3 regions of the Nostoc sp. UIC 10890 genome follow, and region 2 is predicted to be linked to each of the others. Evidence: predicted binding sites of a transcription regulator. Region 2 holds the regulator's gene; each other region holds the start of a gene.

Region 1 (6,183 bases), 1.0 Mb from region 2:
AAGGTAGAGCGTAAGTCCAAGGTAGTTTCCTAACTGTGAAAGGACAATTGATAATACTAATGGGAGGAAAATCACGACCTGGGGCTAGACCTAAACGTACCTCAGATATCCTGAGTACTAGTTGCAGGGAAAAGTCCAACTCCTTTCTTCTGTTGATAAAGTCGTTGTACAGCTTTTTTTGCCCTTTTTGCAGCCCGTTAATATCAATTAGTGGTTTTTTGGCTGAATAGGTTCCAGCTTCTTTATCGCGCTCAAATACATCTTCTGCTGTCACTGTTTCAGAAAGTGTTTTTTTGGGAGCAATCAGGCTAGGACTTTGAGGTACTGCTAAGTCGCGGGTTAAGTCTGGTGATTTCCGAATCACACGCCGCGATTGTTTGCTATGTTCAACTACTAAAGAACTATTGTCCCAGTCAACGTATACGGCAACATTCTCAGATTTATTTTCTATGCTAATTCCTAAATCTTTCAAATCTTCAATTGCGTATGAGGGTTTAAGTTTAAAGGAAATTCCAATTTTGTCGTCGAGATTTTGTTCTTTGAGTTGTTCATCAACGATTCCTTTTTTAAACTCAAATTTAACTTGGTCATCGATGGATTCAACCATGCGGTTAAAAACATAAGAGACACCAATAATATAAATCGTCAAAACTACTAAATTCTGGTCGCTACTCCTCATAACTCAGAATCTTAACTCCCGGTGCTAATGAATATATATTTGACTCATTGCTAATCTACAATTTTTAATTGCGCTTGATCACTACAGAATTTTGCAGCCAGCCTCGTCGCCAAAAAAAGAATACCAAACTAAGTGCGATCGCTATCATTACTGCCCAGCAAAGTGGGTAGCCCCAATACCAATTCAATTCAGGCATATTATATGGCGATTTTTCAGTATTGAAATTCATACCATATATTCCGGCCACAAAAGTCAGGGGAATAAAGATTGTTGAAACTATCGTTAGCACCTTCATGATTTCATTCATTTTATTACTTACTGCCGAAAGGTACACATCCATTAATCCAGATGATAGTTCTCGATAAGTTTCTACCATATCCATTACTTGCACTGTATGGTCATAACAATCTCGCAGGTAGATTCGTACTTCTTCGCCAATTAGTTCACTACCATCTCGAATTAAGGAATTAATTGCATCTCGTTGGGGCCAGATAGCACGACGTAGTTGCAGTAGTTCTCGCCTAATTTGATAAATATTTTGTAGTGTTTGTGGCGTTGGTTTAACTATTACCTCCTCTTCTAACTCTTCGATTCGCTCTCCATAAAGTTCCAGCACTGGGAAAAAACCATCAATAATCGCATCTAACAGAGCGTAAGCTAAATAATCCGCTCCCTGTTTGCGGATGATACCTTTATTTTTTTCAATTCGCGATCGCACTGCTTCAAAGCAATCATGTTCTGGTTCCTCTTGTACTGTCAACAAATAATTTTTCCCTAATATTAAACTCACTTGCTCACTATAAAAACCACATGTTTTCTCCTTTGGTACTACCATGCGGGCAATGAATAGCAATTGGTCTTCATAATCCTCTGTTTTGGGACGCTCTGGTACATTGACTACATCTTCTAAAACTAGAGGATGTAACTCAAAGACGTTACCCAATCGTTGTAATATGTCTTGACTACCTAAACCTTGTACATCTACCCAAGAAATCGATTCCGCATCAAGATAGGGGAGACACTCCTCTGGAGTTGCTATTTGTTCACGGATGAAATTGGTTTGATTATAGTCAATTAAGAAAATTATTGGTAGCGGAGCATCTGCATCAATAATTATGGTTCCTGGTAAAGTTCCTGGTTGGTGATAGAACTCATCTTCGTATAGCTTGGTGACTATTTTAGGAAGGCGAGGCAGTCTTCGTGCCATAAAATATTACCTAATAGTGATATTGTCATTTGTCATTGGTCATTGGTCATCTGTCATTTGTCATGTGTAAATAACAAAGTACATAAGGATAACTTACACGTAATTTTTCCAAACTTAATATAAAGACGGTAATTTCTAAATTACGCAATTATTTAGATTGATAATTTGGTCATCAGTCAGATTTAATCTGACAAATTACGAATTACGAATTACGAATTACGAATTGGTATAACATATTGCTTCTGAATCAGCAATGCTACAAAAAACAGTTTGCCTGGGCAAGACAAACTGTTTAAAAAATATTTATCTGGGTGAGCAGATGTTAGAACATACCCATGCCGCCCATGCCGCCCATGCCGCCCATGCCACCCATACCGCCCATACCGCCCATATCAGGAGCAGGAGCAGCAGATTTCTTCTCTGGCTTTTCAACAACGATCGCTTCGGTGGTTAAGACCAAACCAGCAATGGAACCAGCATTTTGCAAAGCTGAACGCACGACTTTGGCAGGGTCGATAATACCAGCAGCGATCAAGTCTTCAAATTCTCCGGTAGCGGCGTTGTAGCCAATGTTGAACTCGCTATCCCGGACTTTAGAGACGATTACAGAACCTTCAGCACCGGCGTTGTCTGCTATTTGGCGCAAGGGGGCTTCTAGCGCTCGTTCGACAATATCAGCCCCAATTCTTTCTTCGTCATTTTGTAAGGTCTTTTTAATCGCTTCTACCGCCTTAGCTAAGTGAATTAGGGTCGTTCCACCACCAGGAACAATACCTTCTTCCACGGCTGCTTTAGTAGCGTTCAGTGCGTCTTCAATCCGTAGTTTGCGGTCTTTGAGTTCGGTTTCGGTTGCTGCACCCACTTTAATTACCGCCACGCCGCCAGCAAGCTTGGCGATGCGTTCTTGAAGTTTTTCTTGATCGTATTCAGAATCGGTTTCTTCCAACTGTCTACGAATTTGACCAATCCGCTTTTGTACTTCTGGCTTGGTGACACTGCCAGCTACAATGGTGGTGCTTTCTTTATCAATGGTAATTTTGCGGGCAGTTCCCAGCGCTTCTAGAGAAGCGGTATCTAGGCTCAAGCCGATTTCTTCGGAAATCAACTGTCCATCGGTGAGAATGGCAATATCTTCTAACAAAGCTTTGCGGCGATCGCCAAACCCAGGCGCTTTAATGGCAGCTACAGCCAGTACACCCCGCGCTTTGTTAACTACCAAAGTTGCCAAAGCATCACCTTCGACATCTTCGGCGATGATTAACAAGGGCTGACCAGAACGGGCAACTTTTTCCAAAATTGGCACTAAATCTTGGATGCTGCTGATTTTTTTGTCAGTAACCAAGATCCGAGCGTTTTCAAATTCCACAATTTGCCGCTCGTTGTTGGTGACGAAGTAGGGAGAAATGTAACCTCTGTCAATCTGCATCCCTTCAACTACTTCTAGTTCAGTTGTGAGGGATTTAGATTCTTCAACGGTAATGACACCATCTTTGGTGACTTTTTCCATTGCTTGGGCTAACATTTGGCCAACTTCTTCATCGTTACCAGCAGAGACAGTAGCAACTTGAGCGATCGCACTTCCTTCTACTGGCTTGGCTATCTTGGCAATTTCTAGTACCAGTGCCTCAATAGTTTTGTCGATCCCACGTCTTAAGCTAACTGGATTACTACCCGCCGCGACGTTCTTTAAACCTTCCCGAATCAAGGCTTGTGCTAAAACTGTGGCGGTGGTTGTACCATCACCAGCGACATCTTTAGTTTTTGAGGCTACTTCCTGGATGAGTCTTGCACCAGTATTTTCCAAAGGATCTTCTAATTCAATTTCCTTGGCAACAGTGATACCATCGTTGACAATTTGAGGTGCGCCAAACTTTTTTTCTAAAAGGACATTGCGACCTTTGGGCCCCAATGTGATTTTTACGGCATCGGCAAGGGCGTTAACACCCCTTTCTAAAGCTCGCCGCGATTCCTCGTCAAATGCAATAATTTTTGCCATGTTTCATTTCTCCAGCGCTTCCATTAGACAATTTAGCACTCACAGCGCAAGAGTGCTAATCTCTCAAGCGGCTCAAGTTACAAATGGAAATAAAAAAAATTGATTAATATACAGGTGATGCTCATATTAGATACTGGCAGTAATGCTTGAATTGGGAGATGAATCTAGACAACTCCCTTAAGTCCCTCGGTATTGCCGACCCTAGCGGCACCGGCTGGTTGGCAGTAGTATTTACGTTCCTATTGGCTTGGCTTGTAACTTGGCGTTTAATTCCGACAGTACGAAAATTTGCCTTGCGGGTAGGTTGGGCTGACCAACCCAACGCACGGCGACTCAATCGAGAACCTTTACCCAATGCAGGGGGGCTAGCTATCTACGCGGGTGTGATTGCCGCGCTGGTATTAGCTAGCCTTTTACGACCGATCGAACTCCAAAACGTATTGGCTCAGGTGCTCACTATTCTGTTGGGGGGTTCGATATTAGTTCTTGTGGGCTTTATCGATGATCAGTTCGGCTTACCGCCCTCTGTTCGATTGTGGGCGCAAATTGTCACGGCACTGTTGCTGGTAGCTAATGGCATCAGTGTTCAAGTGATGTTTGGTACTCCCATAGACTCTCTCCTGTCCATGTCACTGACAGTACTATGGGTAGTAGGGATTACCAACGCCATCAACTTGATGGATGGTATGGATGGCTTGGCGGGAGGAATCAGCTTTATTACCGCCATGAGTTTATTGGGGGTTGCAGCCCAATTTAACAACCGTGCAGCGGCAATCTTGGTACTCGCAGCCTTGGGAGGTGCTGCACTGGGCTTTTTGCGCCATAATTTCCATCCGTCACGAATTATTATGGGTGATGCCGGAGCATACTTTTTTGGCTATGTGCTGGCAGCAACTAGTATTTTAGGAAAACTGCAACAAAACACAGTTTATGCACTAATTCCTACGGTTTTATTTCTGTTGTTACCAGTGCTAGACACCACTCAAGTATTTGTGCGGCGGCTACTAGCAGGAAATAACCCTCTCAGTACTCCTGGCAAAGACCATTTGCATCACCGCTTACTTGCTTGGGGACTTTCCCAGCGCAATGCTGCGTTCACTCTTTGGTCAATTACCTTAGTTTTCAACTTGCTGGCAATGAGAATACAAGGTATGAGTTTGGCTGTATTACTGACTACCGCCAGTAGCATTATCCTTCTTTTAGGCTTTACTGTCTGGCAAAGGATACGCCAACAGCCTTAGTTGCTTGTAGGGTGGGCATTACAATGCTAGCCCTACTATGTGACTGATAGGCAAATTTGTTTTTTATGCTTCTTCAGTACTTGTTATGCAAATTAGCTTACCTTCATCATCATAGAAGTCCTCTTCATCGGCTATCTTCCCCTCCTCAGCCAAAAGTTCAGTAACTTTCTGGTAATCCTCCATAGCTCCTTGCCTATCTCCTAACAGAGAACGAGCATTCCCTCGATTATTGTAGATTTCAGCATCTCTAGGACTGATCTGCAAAGCTTGGTCAAAATCCGTAATCGCTCCCTCATAGTCTCCGAGTTCAGAACGAGCAAGTCCTCGCTTATTATAGGCAATCACAGACTGAGGATTGGAACAAATAGCATGGGTAAAGTCTTCAATTCCTCCCTGATAATTACCCAGCGCAATGTGTATATTGCCCCGCTCATAATAAATAGGCTTCGTGATTATTAGGGTCTAGTTGCAGAACTTGGTCAAAGTAGTGAATGGCTCCCGTATAGTCATGTCTATGAGCCTTTTTCAAACCCTGTCTATTCAGTGCTGTTGCCGTTTCTTCAACAAGTGAAAACGATGATGACGATTCTGTTTCAAACCAGTATTCTGGGTATTTCTTGTGTACAACTACTTGATCAAAGATTCTTACTAGCCACTCTGCAAAGGAAGAGGCAATCCGGGCTTGTCGCCAATCTGCTGGAGCAAGTTCGTGAAAACAATCCAGTACTCCATAGTCTGAGTTTATAGTTTGTTGTGGATCAAGTCCACAGAAATCACCAGTTCCAACTCTCCCTAAATCGCAAAAAGCAATCTGTGAAGTTGCACATATCTCGATCCCCCTAAATCCCCCTTAAAAAGGGGGACTTTGATAGATTTTTTTCCAGTTTCCCTCTTTTTAAGGGGGCTAGGGGGGATCTAATTCTATCCAGCTTCATACAAAATTGGTATAAGAGCATAATAGCGATTAAGATAGTTAGCGATCGCCACATAAAATCGGTGCGTTAGCCTACGGCGTAACACACCCTATTGGCGTAAAAAAATGTAGGTTGGGTGGAGGCTT
Region 2 (6,183 bases):
CCCAATTACTGCACCAGGGTGGATTTCAATTCCAGTCAAAAACCGAGCTAAGTGAGAAATCAGGCGCGGAATAAAGGGAAGACCAACACTATACAGCCAGTGAGCCAGCCTATGGAATAGCAGGGCTTGCAAACCAGGGTAACAAAATAAAACTTCCAACCAGTTACGGGCAGCTGGGTCACGTTCAAATATGATACGAAAGTCAGCACGCAGTATAGATAGCACGAGATAGCACCCTCGGAAAGCACAACAAGCTACTCTCCCATCTTATCCTCTCAAGTGTTACACCTAAAAATTGGGAATAGGGCATTGGGCATTGGGCATTGGAGAAGAGACAAAGGAGAGATTTTCAATAATTCCTCCTTATCCCCCTTGTCCCCCTCATCTCCACATTCTCTACTCCCTAATTCACTACTGCTCCACTTTCAGAGTATAATCACGCTTGACTCCAGGATTAAATGTACCTACCCAAATCCGATATGTGCCGTTTTTCCAGTCGCGATCGCTAACACTAGCATCTTTACTTTTGCCAGTGTCATCACCACAACGAATTGTAGTGTTATCTGGCCCTTGGATTAGTAAAGTTGTGTCGGTGTTATTGCTATCGACTTGGATTGTTAGCCGGGAAAAGTCCTTTTCCAAAACCATAATATGATCTGGATTAGGATCGGCAAAACCAATACAGGTTTTTTGATCGCGATCGCGGTTACTGATGGCAGACAATGAGTAAGAACCACCTGTAAACCCCTGCACTGTTCCTTGGGCTGGATCAAAATTTGTTGATAAGTTTAAAGCGCCAAAATTTGCTGTCTCTGCTATTACAGGCGTAGCTGTGATGGCGGTAAGTATAGCCAACAGCCAACCGCCGTGAAGAAGTCGGGGGCGACAGTATTTCATAGTAGCCCTCCAACAGGCTTTTAAATTAGTAATGATATATACATATTCTAATGAAAAAAAACCAGTGAAATTTCAGTTGGTTGTGCCACATTAAAATGTGCCACAATAAAGGGTCTTTAAAGAAAACAGCTAATTGCTAGGCTATTTCTTGATATAAAGTTTATGATTGCTATGAGCATCTTTGCTATGCGCTTCCCAGCATGAAATACATAAAGTAATTTGATTGTCTCCTAGACGTTTCATATCTTCAGGTGAAAATGACATATTACACTGTTCATCATATTCATAATATATCCACACGGATATATCATTTTTGTGAACTCCAACCATAAAAAGCTTCTGATATTTGCCTTCTATAATCTTGAGAAATCTATCTACAAAATTTACTGGAGGGTCTAAAGCTTCTTCAATAAGTATTTGCTCCCAATAATTATTGGAATTGGTATCAACACCCAAAATATCACTGACTATTTTTATTTTGTCTTTTCCACAATCAACTCTTAAAATATACGTATATTTCATGGTATCACTTCTAGTTTTTTTTTAATTTATGATAAAAGAATGCAGAAGGTAAAAAACTATTTTACCTTCTGCACTTGAGCTTTTATGAAAATCTCACGAATTATGGAGTTTGAAGAAAACGCCACCTTTGAGCGATCGCGTGTCAGTTCCATAACTACTTACTGTGAGCGATCGCAGGTTGTTAAAAAACGGTTTTCCTAAGACCTCCACAAGTTTGAGAATTGGCACTTGACGCTCTAACAAATTCTGGCTCTTTGTCCAGTCAAGATATATATAGCCTTGGTTTGGTAAGGGAATTGCAGCGATACTATCTTTGAAATTAGGATTGTCAATTATGGAATTATCCTTAGTTGTGAGAATTTCATCCATAGTTTCTAAGTCAGAGGTGAAAATTTCGTAATTTCCTAAATTTGTATGCAATCCCAGGACTTTTGTTTCAATGCTAAAAGATGTTCCTTCTTTGGCATCAGTTTTTTTTGTAGCCGTGGTTAACTCTGTCCAAACGGAGATTTTTTGCTTGTCTATAGTCAAGGGATTAATACTAAGTCCGTTGGATGAAGCGATCGCATCTAAACGAGCAATGCCTTGTTCCACACCTTCGGATTTTTCTGCCACAAAAATCCAATGGGGGGTTATTTGCTCTTTATCAGGTAACAATGCTATGGCATATTCCCCTTGTACCCAGCTAAAAATATCCTCTGGTAGGTTTATCCCCCAGCGTTTTTGAACATCCGCCAAAGGTTTTGCTAACCGAGAAACCACATCTTCTTTAGAACCATATATAGTTGCTGTTGCTTGTTTCCAGAGTTTGGCTAAATCACTGTTAGCCAAATTACTCAAATTTGAGCCGGAAACTGCCAAACCTGCGGATGCTGGAATATACCGCAATGCTCCCACAAGTTTAGATAGCGGTGGAGATGGAGGAACAATTTCCGATGAAGCCAAAAAGGTGGTTTCCGCTAGTAATCCTTTGGGGTTTAACGCCAGGGAAATGATTTCGCTGTTATATGTTTGTTCTGGTAGCTCTAACCCTTGCCATTTTGCCACGATAGGAAGATTCAAGAAAGCTATAGCTAAACCCCCTTTGGGCAGTTCTTTTCTAGCTTTTTGGTATTCGAGGGAACTAGTCAAATTCAGATCGGGCGCTTGGACGTTATTGATAGCATCTCGCAGCACTTTCGGATCGTTGGCAAACAATACAAAGCCTTCGCCGACAACAGCACCAGCAAGCAAATCTTGTTCTGGTTGAGAATTTTCAGAAATCAGCTTTACGCCTTTATATTGTTCAACAGCTAAGTTTGCTCCAGCTAACGCCCGTTTAGAAAACAACAACTCGACAAACTCGCGGCTTTTCTCCGGTTGCTTGGTTGCTAGTGCCAACAAATACCCTGGCTGCTGTCCGTTTTCGGGATCGCGATCTATATCTAAGGTGGTGATCGCTAATGTAATTTCGTTCCCTAACCAGGGTTGAACGTCTTGTTTATAATCTATGCCACTCTTGGCGAATAAACTGGTTTTGAGTTTAGATAGTTCCTCTTCACGCTCCAATGCCTGTAAACGGTCAGGATTTGTCAGTAATGAAACCATTACAGGGGAAAGTTTGGAGACGAAGATGGCTGCATTAGGCTGTCCGGTAGAAGCAATGAGGTTAGCCGGACTTTTGGCGAAAAACCAGTAAAAGCCAGCGATCGCAATTACTAGCAGTGCGATCGCCCCAGCTACGATAAAACCAATAAATGAACGTTGCCTATTCACATTAAACCTATTAAAAAAGACGGTTTACAGCCATTTAAGCAGAAAGCCTAGCAGAATTTATCAACCCTCTTGAGAATGGATACTCATGCGAAGGCAGAGATTTTCTGTCACCATAAATAGGATTAGGACTGTTTATAGGGAATTTTTTTAGTCAACTCATGAACCAAATTAGTGTAGAAGAACTGGGGCAACGTCTTTCTTCTAGTGATGCAAGTATTCAGCTAGTAGATGTGCGTGAACCAGAAGAATTAGCGATCGCTAGCATTGAGGGCTTTGTCAACCTACCTTTAAGTCAATTTACCGAATGGGGAGATCAAGTACCTACCCTCTTCAATCCCCAAGCGGAAACTCTTGTGCTATGCCACCACGGCATCCGCTCCGCCCAGATGTGCCAGTGGTTGATTGCTCAAGGTTTTACAAATGTGCAAAATATTTCGGGTGGTATTGATGCCTACTCTATATTAGTAGACCCTTCAATTCCTCAATATTAGCTTTTGCTCAGGTGGAACTCACTCTTCCATCTGGCTTTTGCTATGCTGATAACAGCAGTATCTAACTTTAGAGCCTTGCCGGAAAGCTTGAAATTTGGACATCAAGTACATACATCTGCACAAGATTTTTCGATTTGCCCAAATTACAGTTCAGCATAAGCCATTGCGAAAAAATACGTATCTAATAATACTGTTGCAAATGCAAATTTGTGCAAAAATACGGTTAGAAAGAAGCACATTAAGGGTACATTATAATTAGCAGCTTTTGCCAAAAAATTGAGCTACCATATCAAGCCTACTCTTAAAAAATGCTGTATGTATATTAACTTTAAAAAAAGTTATCATAATGTAGTTGTATAATTTGCTATCTTAATAAATTATTAATATTTTCTGTTTTCGATTAAATCCACAAATTTTTTAGAGTTTGATTAAAATTTGCCTTCAGCAAAACATACCACAATGGAAGTCCAGTTAACAAATCGACAACAGCATATACTTTGGGCAACGGTACGTCACTACATTGCTACGGCAGAGCCAGTTGGTTCAAAGGCATTGGTCGAGGAGTACGACCTGGGTGTAAGCTCGGCTACAATTCGCAATGTGATGGGCGTTTTAGAAAAGTCTGGATTACTCTATCAACCACACGCTTCTGCTGGACGTGTACCTTCAGACTCAGGCTATCGTATTTATGTTGACCAGCTAATTACACCTTCGCTGCGTTCGCACAGCGTGTCGCAGACAGACGCTACGCGTAGCTTGCTTCCACGAAGTGGTATGGAAACTTTAGGGCGAGAAGTAGAGGTGGCACTGCAAAAGCTTCTCCAGTGGGAAGATCGGAGTTTAGAAACCTTACTCCAAGGAGCCGCGCAAATTTTAGCAACCTTGAGTGGTTGTATTAGCTTGATCACTATACCGCAAACTACTACAGCACTATTGCGACATCTGCAATTAGTGCAAATTGAAGCTGGGCGGATCATGCTGATCGTTGTGACTGATGGTTACGAGACACATTCAAAATTAATGGATTTGGCTTCAACACCGGAAGAAACACAGCGCGATTCAGAGGTTATTGATCGCGAGTTGCAGATTGTTTCTAATTTTTTGAATAGCCACTTGCGGGGTCGAAGTCTGTTGGAATTAGCCTATCTTGATTGGAGCGAACTAGATCAGGAGTTCCAACGCTATGGAGAATTCTTGAAAAACTCAGTTGCCGAATTGAGTAATCGCACTCATGCACCAACTGCAACTCAAATTATGGTTAGGGGTGTGTCAGAAGTTTTGCGCCAGCCAGAATTTTCTCAGTTACAGCAGGTACAAACGATTATCCACCTGTTGGAAGAAGAACAAGACCAACTGTGGCGATTAATATTTGAGGAACCAGAACCGGAGGATGGTGCTAAACCAAAGGTAACAGTTCGCATTGGTGCAGAAAATCCATTAGAACCAATACGCACCTGCACCTTGATTTCTTCCAACTATCGCCGAGGTTCAATACCAGTAGGAAGTGTGGGAGTTTTGGGGCCAACACGCCTAGATTATGAAAGTGCGATCGCAGTAGTAGCATCTGCTGCTGATTATCTCTCTGAAGCTTTTAGTTATTTCAATCCTTAATACGTATCGTGTAATATTTGAGGACAAGCTGCTTGAGACAAATGAACGATACCATAGCAAGCAGATAGCCCAAATTTATAGCGGCAAAATTAATAATACTTAAATATTTCATGGTTAGAAAAATTGCCTTTAGCTTACTGTGGCTGGGATTCACTATCTATGCGTTTTTCCTCGCGCCTCCTGAGCAACCCGGTACATTCGAGTTAATTAAAAACCTTTCTACTATGCAGTGGGAAGGTGTTAACCCGTTAGTAATAGCACTATTCAACCTCATGGGTATTTGGCCTCTCATCTACAGTGCAGTAGTGTTGATTGATGGCAGAGGACAAAAAATACCTGCTTGGCTATTTGCGATCGCTTCTTTCGCAGTTGGTGCTTTTGCTTTGTTGCCGTACATAGCCATCAGGGAACCAAATAATCAGTTTGTTGGTAAAAAAAGTGCCTTACTCAAACTGCTAGATTCTCGTATGACTGGGGTTGTTTTGACAGTAGCCACAGCTATTTTAGTTGCTTATGGTTTAAGAGAGGGAGATTGGGGCAATTTTTTGCAACAGTGGCAAACTAACCGCTTCATAAATGTGATGAGTTTAGACTTCTGTCTACTTTGCCTATTATTTCCTACATTACTGGAGGATGATATGGCGCGTCGCGGTTGGAAAAATTCCCAGTTTTTCTGGTTAATAGCGTTGATACCGTTATTCGGGCCATTAATTTATTTATCTGTGCGTCCACCTTTAGAAGAAGTGGGTATAGAGTCCATATCCCAGCAGCCAGCAGCGAATTGAAGAATAAAGTGCGTTTCTCACAATCCAAAATCTAAAATCCAAAATGGTATCACCCAAAATCCCCTTTTTCAGTGAAAAAGGGGATTTTCTATTGTGGGTGCGTAAATCCCAAGAGAAAATTT
Region 3 (6,183 bases), 730 kb from region 2:
GACAGAAGAGGGATAAATATCCTAAAAAATCGATTTTTATCCATATCTAAACAGACGGCTAAATCTATAAGTTTCTATTAATAGAGTTCCCTAAAACTTTGCCAAAGTAACATATATAGCATTACTCTCTTCAGTATTAAATTTCATAAACAATAAATTAGGGTTACAACAATTGTTGTAACCCTACAGATCGCTATATTCAATTTACTTGAAAACCACTATAGAATAACAATGAAGCTCATAACTACCGAATTATGAGCAATTCTTCACATTTACTACATCTAGATTAATGGTTTGCCAAGGCAAATACTTGCTTGCTTGCCTGCGTGGGATAAGTGACGCTAGTGTTAAAAGAATTGTACAAAGTAAAACCCTAATCCCAGAAGTCGAGTAGGAAGCTAGAATGGCAATTCCAAATAAACAAGTAAAATCTAATACAGATATTTTAGATAATAGACGCACCCAAACTCGTATCCAAGTTCTCATTCCTAAAGACTTGCATGAGGAACCAGTCATTTCACGACTGGTTTCTCATTATGGCATTACAGTCATTATTGCTGATGCTCAAGTAAGCGCAAACGTGCCACAATATAGCTGCTTCGATCTGGAACTGCGAGGTACTGTTTCTCAGATTGAAAGTGCCCTAACTTACCTGGATGAACTAGATTTAGAAGTTTTGCACCAATCCAGCCCTGAAGAAGATGGTTGGTAAATTGAGTGCTAAGTCCTGAGTTACGAGTGCTGAGTCAAAAACACTCAGCACTCAGCACTCAGCACTCGGTACTGAGTTTAGGCCATTTGATTTTCAATCGCCCACCGCGCTAGTTCAGTGCGGTTATGGAGATTGGTTTTGCCCAACATATTGGACACATGGCTTTCAACCGTGCGCTGACTAACATTTAGTTCTTCAGCAATTTCCCGGTTAGCTAAACCCCTAGCAACAAACTGAACTACTTTCAGTTCAGTTGGGGTTAATTGCACATCGAAGGGAACCTGGATACGGGAGCCGTTTTCGCCTCCTTTTGCTTGGTGTTCTTTCCAACGGATAGTTTGTTTCAGCGAGGATTCAACTTGCGCTACGAGTTCTTCTGGTTCAAAGGGCTTGACCATATAAACATCAGCACCTTTATTCAGACCCTTAACTCGGTCTGCACTTTGTCCCTTAGCTGAAAGGAAAAGAACCGGAATCCAGCTGGTGCGTTCGTTTTGCCGGACTTGTTCCACAAAAGTATATCCGTCCATTTCCGGCATCATCACATCGCAGATGATCATGTCTGGAACATCTTGCTCTAAAATTTCCAGAGCTTCACGTCCATTTTCAGCGGTGATGACTTCATATCCCCGGAATTCCAAGTAATCCTTCACCAGCAAGATGAGGTTAGGGTCATCATCAATCAATAGAAGTCGTTTGTGATCTTTCATGCTGGGCTCTTTCATAGCAGTGGCACTTGTCGCGCTTCGGTCCATCAAAGTCTTGAATATTTATCCTCTATGGTGGGTTATTCGAGATGTTGTCCTTTTTCCTACTTAACTTGCCTTTGCTGTCTCGAAGTCTTAAAAATGCCGAGCACTTTCAATAGACTAGTAGCTAGATAGCAAAAGTCCAGCAAGGATACGTATAGCAGTAGTATCTATAATGCGCTATTATATATCGCTTTGAAAGGGGCGGGGTAAAAAACACTGATTAAATAATAATCTTTCGGACTCACAAGTAAGTACTGGCTTAAAGATGACCCTACCTCAAAACCAACCCGCACTTTCTTAAAGCTTACTGCTATACCATATCTTTTGGTTGTTAAGCCTCTATGAGGTGTTCACAAGAAACTAGGGAAGTTTCTGGCAAAGGATGGGTTGAAAATGCATATTTTTCAAACGCCATTATGCCTATTTAGTGTTCTCGGATGATCCGCAGGGTAACTTCCGGGTTTGCTTGGCGATACCAGACACCATCATAGTAAACCACCATTATGGGTCTAGAACAAGAAACACGCAAGCAGTTGGCTTTAGTTTTATAGACACAAATGGGATAACTTTCTTGCGGCTCATCAAGTTTTAACTCTCTAAATCGCTTTTTTAAGTAATCCCAGAATTCCAGACTAGCTCGTTTTGAGCAGCAATTGTCTGGTCAGTGCAAATAAAAATGTGCCGCTGAATTTTTGCAAGTCCTAAACTTTCTACATAATTACTCAGGGTCTTATGTTCCAGAGACTTAGTAGTTTTGGGGATTTGATGCCTGGACTGGATCACTGTCACTGTATTGTTACTCATCGAGCGGCTCCCTGATTACAGTTCTATAACAATTTGCAAGCTTTGCAAATAAAGTTGACTGGGGAGTGGGGAACAGGGAATGGGAAATGAGGAATGGGGAAGAATTCTCATATACTCTTAACTCCCTACTCCTAACTCCCTACTCCCTACTCTCTTCGTAACTTACAGAACAAAACCTGAAAGGTAGAAATAATTAAGCATTTATACTTAAGTACATCTATGACTCTCTAGTTCGGGAACCCGTACTCAAGGCATTCTTGCCATTGGACGCCACTTTTAGGTAGATTAGCACTCAGGAGTTGAGAGTGCTAAACTCTGGAGAAAATAAATTATGGCTGCTTTATCTCTAAGCGTTTCTACAGTTAAACCTTTAGGCGATCGCGTTTTCGTAAAAGTGAGCGCCTCTGAGGAAAAGACCGCAGGTGGTCTGTATTTGCCCGATACCGCCAAGGAAAAGCCCCAGGTAGGGGAAGTAGTTGCCCTTGGTCCTGGCAAGCGTAATGACGATGGAAACCGTCAGGAATTGGAAATTAAAGTCGGCGATAAGGTGCTGTACTCTAAGTACGCCGGCACTGACATCAAGCTCGGTACCGAAGAATATGTACTGCTTTCTGAAAAAGATATTTTAGCAGTTGTTATCTAGTGGGTAATGGGGAATAAGCAATAGGGAATGTCAAAGACAATGCCCAATGCCCAATACCCAATGCCCAATTCAAGAAAAAATTGACTTACTCCCGGAATTTAGACACCTATGGCAAAGCGCATTATCTACAACGAAAACGCCCGTCGCGCCTTGGAACGAGGCATTGACATCCTGGCTGAGGCTGTAGCTGTTACCCTTGGCCCCAAAGGTCGTAACGTAGTCCTAGAAAAGAAATTTGGCGCACCGCAAATTGTTAATGATGGTGTAACGATCGCCAAAGAAATCGAATTAGAAGACCATATTGAAAACACTGGTGTAGCTCTGATTCGTCAAGCTGCTTCTAAGACCAATGATGCTGCGGGCGATGGAACTACCACTGCTACCGTTTTAGCTCATGCGATCGTCAAAGAAGGCTTGCGCAACGTTGCAGCTGGTGCTAACGCAATTTCCCTGAAGCGTGGTATTGATAAAGCTACTGCCTTTTTAGTAGACAAAATCAAAGAACACGCCCGTCCAGTGGAAGATTCCAAAGCCATTGCCCAAGTTGGTGCGATCTCGGCTGGTAATGACGAAGAAGTTGGTCAAATGATTGCCCAAGCAATGGACAAGGTGGGCAAGGAAGGCGTAATTTCCCTAGAAGAAGGGAAATCTATGTTCACCGAGTTGGAAATCACTGAAGGGATGCGCTTTGACAAAGGCTACATCTCTCCTTATTTCGCTACTGACCCTGAGCGGATGGAAGCGGTTTTTGATGAGCCTTTCATCCTGCTGACCGATAAGAAAATCGCTTTGGTACAAGACCTTGTACCAGTGTTAGAGCAAGTAGCTCGTGCTGGTCGTCCTTTGGTGATTATCGCCGAAGATATTGAAAAAGAAGCTTTGGCAACTTTGGTTGTAAACCGTTTGCGCGGTGTACTCAACGTAGCTGCTGTTAAGGCTCCTGGCTTTGGCGATCGCCGCAAAGCACTACTAGAAGACATTGCTGTTTTAACTGGTGGTCAACTAATTACCGAAGATGCTGGTTTGAAGCTAGATAACACCAAGCTAGATAGCCTGGGTAAAGCTCGCCGGATCACCATCACCAAGGACAGCACCACAATTGTTGCCGAAGGTAACGAAGCTGCTGTTAAGGCTCGTGTCGAACAGATTCGTCGTCAAATCGATGAAACCGAATCTTCTTACGACAAAGAGAAATTACAAGAGCGTCTTGCTAAACTCTCCGGTGGTGTTGCTGTAGTGAAAGTTGGTGCAGCGACCGAAACCGAAATGAAAGACAAGAAGCTGCGCCTAGAAGACGCTATCAACGCTACCAAAGCTGCTGTGGAAGAAGGTATCGTTCCCGGCGGTGGTACAACTCTGGCTCACCTTGCTCCTGAATTGGAAGTTTGGGCAAAGAGCAATCTTAAAGATGAAGAGTTGATTGGCGCTTTGATTGTCGTTCGTGCCTTACCTGCACCTCTGAAGCGGATTGCTGAAAACGCCGGTCAGAATGGTGCTGTGATCGCTGAACGCGTGAAAGAGAAAGAATTCAATGTTGGTTACAATGCTGCAACAAACGAATTCGTCGATTTGTTAGCTGCTGGTATTGTTGACCCTGCGAAAGTGACTCGTTCTGCTCTGCAAAACGCTGCTTCGATCGCTGGCATGGTGTTGACAACCGAATGTATTATAGTTGACAAGCCTGAACCTAAAGATGGCGCTCCTGCTGGCGCTGGTGCTGGTGGCGGCGACTTCGATTACTAATACGTAGTTAGATAATTTGTTAAAACGGCTGCTTCCCTTGTGGAGGCGGCTGTTTTTTTGTGTCAAAAGAAGAGGAAGAGGGTGAGTTACGACAACGCTTGTAAATATTTAGCTGAACAGTACCCAGCCGAGTTTGTGCGTTGGTTACTTGGGGTAGAGGTGCAACAAATTGAAGTCTTAAAAACGGAACTCACACTTGAACCAATTCGCGCGGATTCTGTGACATTTTTGCAAGCAGCTAACCAAATTTTGCACATTGAATTTCAAACTTTGGCAAAATCTAATCCGGCGCTTAATTTCCGAATGCTCGATTATTCTGTAAGGTTGAAGCGTCAATACCGTTGTCCTGTAGTGCAAGTACTAATCTTTTTGCAAGAAACTACTAACGAAATGGCTTTTACTAAAGAATATCGGGACAATACGACGATTCACCAATATCAGGTTGTTCGTCTTTGGGAGCAAGATTCAACACTATTTTTAGTTAATCCGGCGCTGTTACCTTTAGCAAGTTTGACGCGAACTGACTCGCCGCAAACTTTACTGGCACAAGTGCCTGAACAAGTCGCTACAATTCCAGATAGGGAGGAGCGACAAAATATCGCGGGTTGTGTAGAAATTCTGGCGGGTTTGCGGTTTGACAAAGATTTAGTTCGGCAATTTTTGCGGGAGGATATTATGAAAGAATCTGTAATTTATCAAGATATCGTTCAAAAGGAAGCGTTTAAATTGATTAGTCGTCTACTTAAGCGGCGTTTTGGTGATATTGATGGATCATTAATTGAGCAGGTTAGGAATTTATCTGCTGAACAGTTAGAAAATTTGGGAGAGGAACTGCTTGATTTTTCCGAAATTGCTGATTTGGTCGCTTGGTTAGAGCAGCATTAATAAGCTTAATCAAATTGTGAAAGCTGCTGTTTTATGGAACGGTTGTTTTTATTTTAATTGCACCCTAAGTAGAAAGACAAGTTAATCTAGAAGCAACTATTTATAGAAGTAAAAATCTCCACATCTATGTCACTGTTAACAGATGCTTTAGACATAATTCTAAATTGGTTGCAGCAAAATAAACCCTCTTATGCTTCTTCTCTGCAACCAGGATTAGCTTATGAAGAAATTGAAGAAAAAGTTAAAAACTTGCCCTTTCGGTTGCCAACAGAAGTTTATGAACTTTACCAATGGCGGAATGGCATGATTGATGACGATAGTGAGTTTTTCTCTTATTACCGATTTCTTCCATTAGAAGAAGCATTACAGGTAGAGAAAGTAGTATCAGAAAATTTTGGTTTATCATTGCCATTTGGGTGGTTTCCTATCTTTGATTTTGAAAAGGAAGGTTTTGCTGTTATAGGTGCTGAAAAAAATACAGAAAGTTCGCCTGTACTTAATACTTATCTTAGTGATGATATCCGGTATACCAATTTAACTAATATGATACAGTGTATAGCAGAGTGCTATGAAACAAATGCTTATTACATAGATGAAAGCGGTCGTTTGGAACAAGACAAGAAACTAGCAAAAATAATCTTACA

Evidence for each region. Region 2 encodes HrcA, which represses chaperone genes, less so after heat shock. Its sites were predicted from a motif close to TTAGCACTCNNGANTCNNGAGTGCTAA; they were not measured.
Region 1: groL (chaperonin GroEL) is a predicted target of HrcA. The motif match lies at 3,915-3,941, and genes of this name have one in related genera.
Region 3: groES (co-chaperone GroES) is a predicted target of HrcA. The motif match lies at 2,554-2,580, and genes of this name have one in related genera.

The regions. Positions count from the first base shown of each region.
Region 1 is NZ_JBSGKF010000001.1:2,385,506-2,391,688, forward strand. It holds gene ACWATR_RS09335 (hypothetical protein) at 1-679, opposite strand, end outside; gene corA (magnesium/cobalt transporter CorA) at 744-1,886, opposite strand; gene groL (chaperonin GroEL) at 2,209-3,882, opposite strand; gene ACWATR_RS09350 (MraY family glycosyltransferase) at 4,041-5,123, shown strand; gene ACWATR_RS09355 (tetratricopeptide repeat protein) at 5,187-5,579, opposite strand.
Region 2 is NZ_JBSGKF010000001.1:3,419,363-3,425,545, reverse strand. It holds gene cysE (serine O-acetyltransferase) at 1-225, opposite strand, end outside; gene ACWATR_RS13905 (hypothetical protein) at 412-897, opposite strand; gene ACWATR_RS13900 (hypothetical protein) at 1,039-1,419, opposite strand; gene ACWATR_RS13895 (DUF3352 domain-containing protein) at 1,513-3,174, opposite strand; gene ACWATR_RS13890 (rhodanese-like domain-containing protein) at 3,333-3,665, shown strand; gene hrcA (heat-inducible transcriptional repressor HrcA) at 4,125-5,276, shown strand; gene ACWATR_RS13880 (DUF2834 domain-containing protein) at 5,387-6,061, shown strand.
Region 3 is NZ_JBSGKF010000001.1:4,152,740-4,158,922, forward strand. It holds gene ACWATR_RS16975 (NIL domain-containing protein) at 404-712, shown strand; gene ACWATR_RS16980 (response regulator transcription factor) at 790-1,467, opposite strand; gene ACWATR_RS16985 (hypothetical protein) at 2,074-2,268, opposite strand; gene groES (co-chaperone GroES) at 2,600-2,911, shown strand; gene groL (chaperonin GroEL) at 3,020-4,654, shown strand; gene ACWATR_RS17000 (Rpn family recombination-promoting nuclease/putative transposase) at 4,736-5,539, shown strand; gene ACWATR_RS17005 (SMI1/KNR4 family protein) at 5,666-6,183, shown strand, end outside.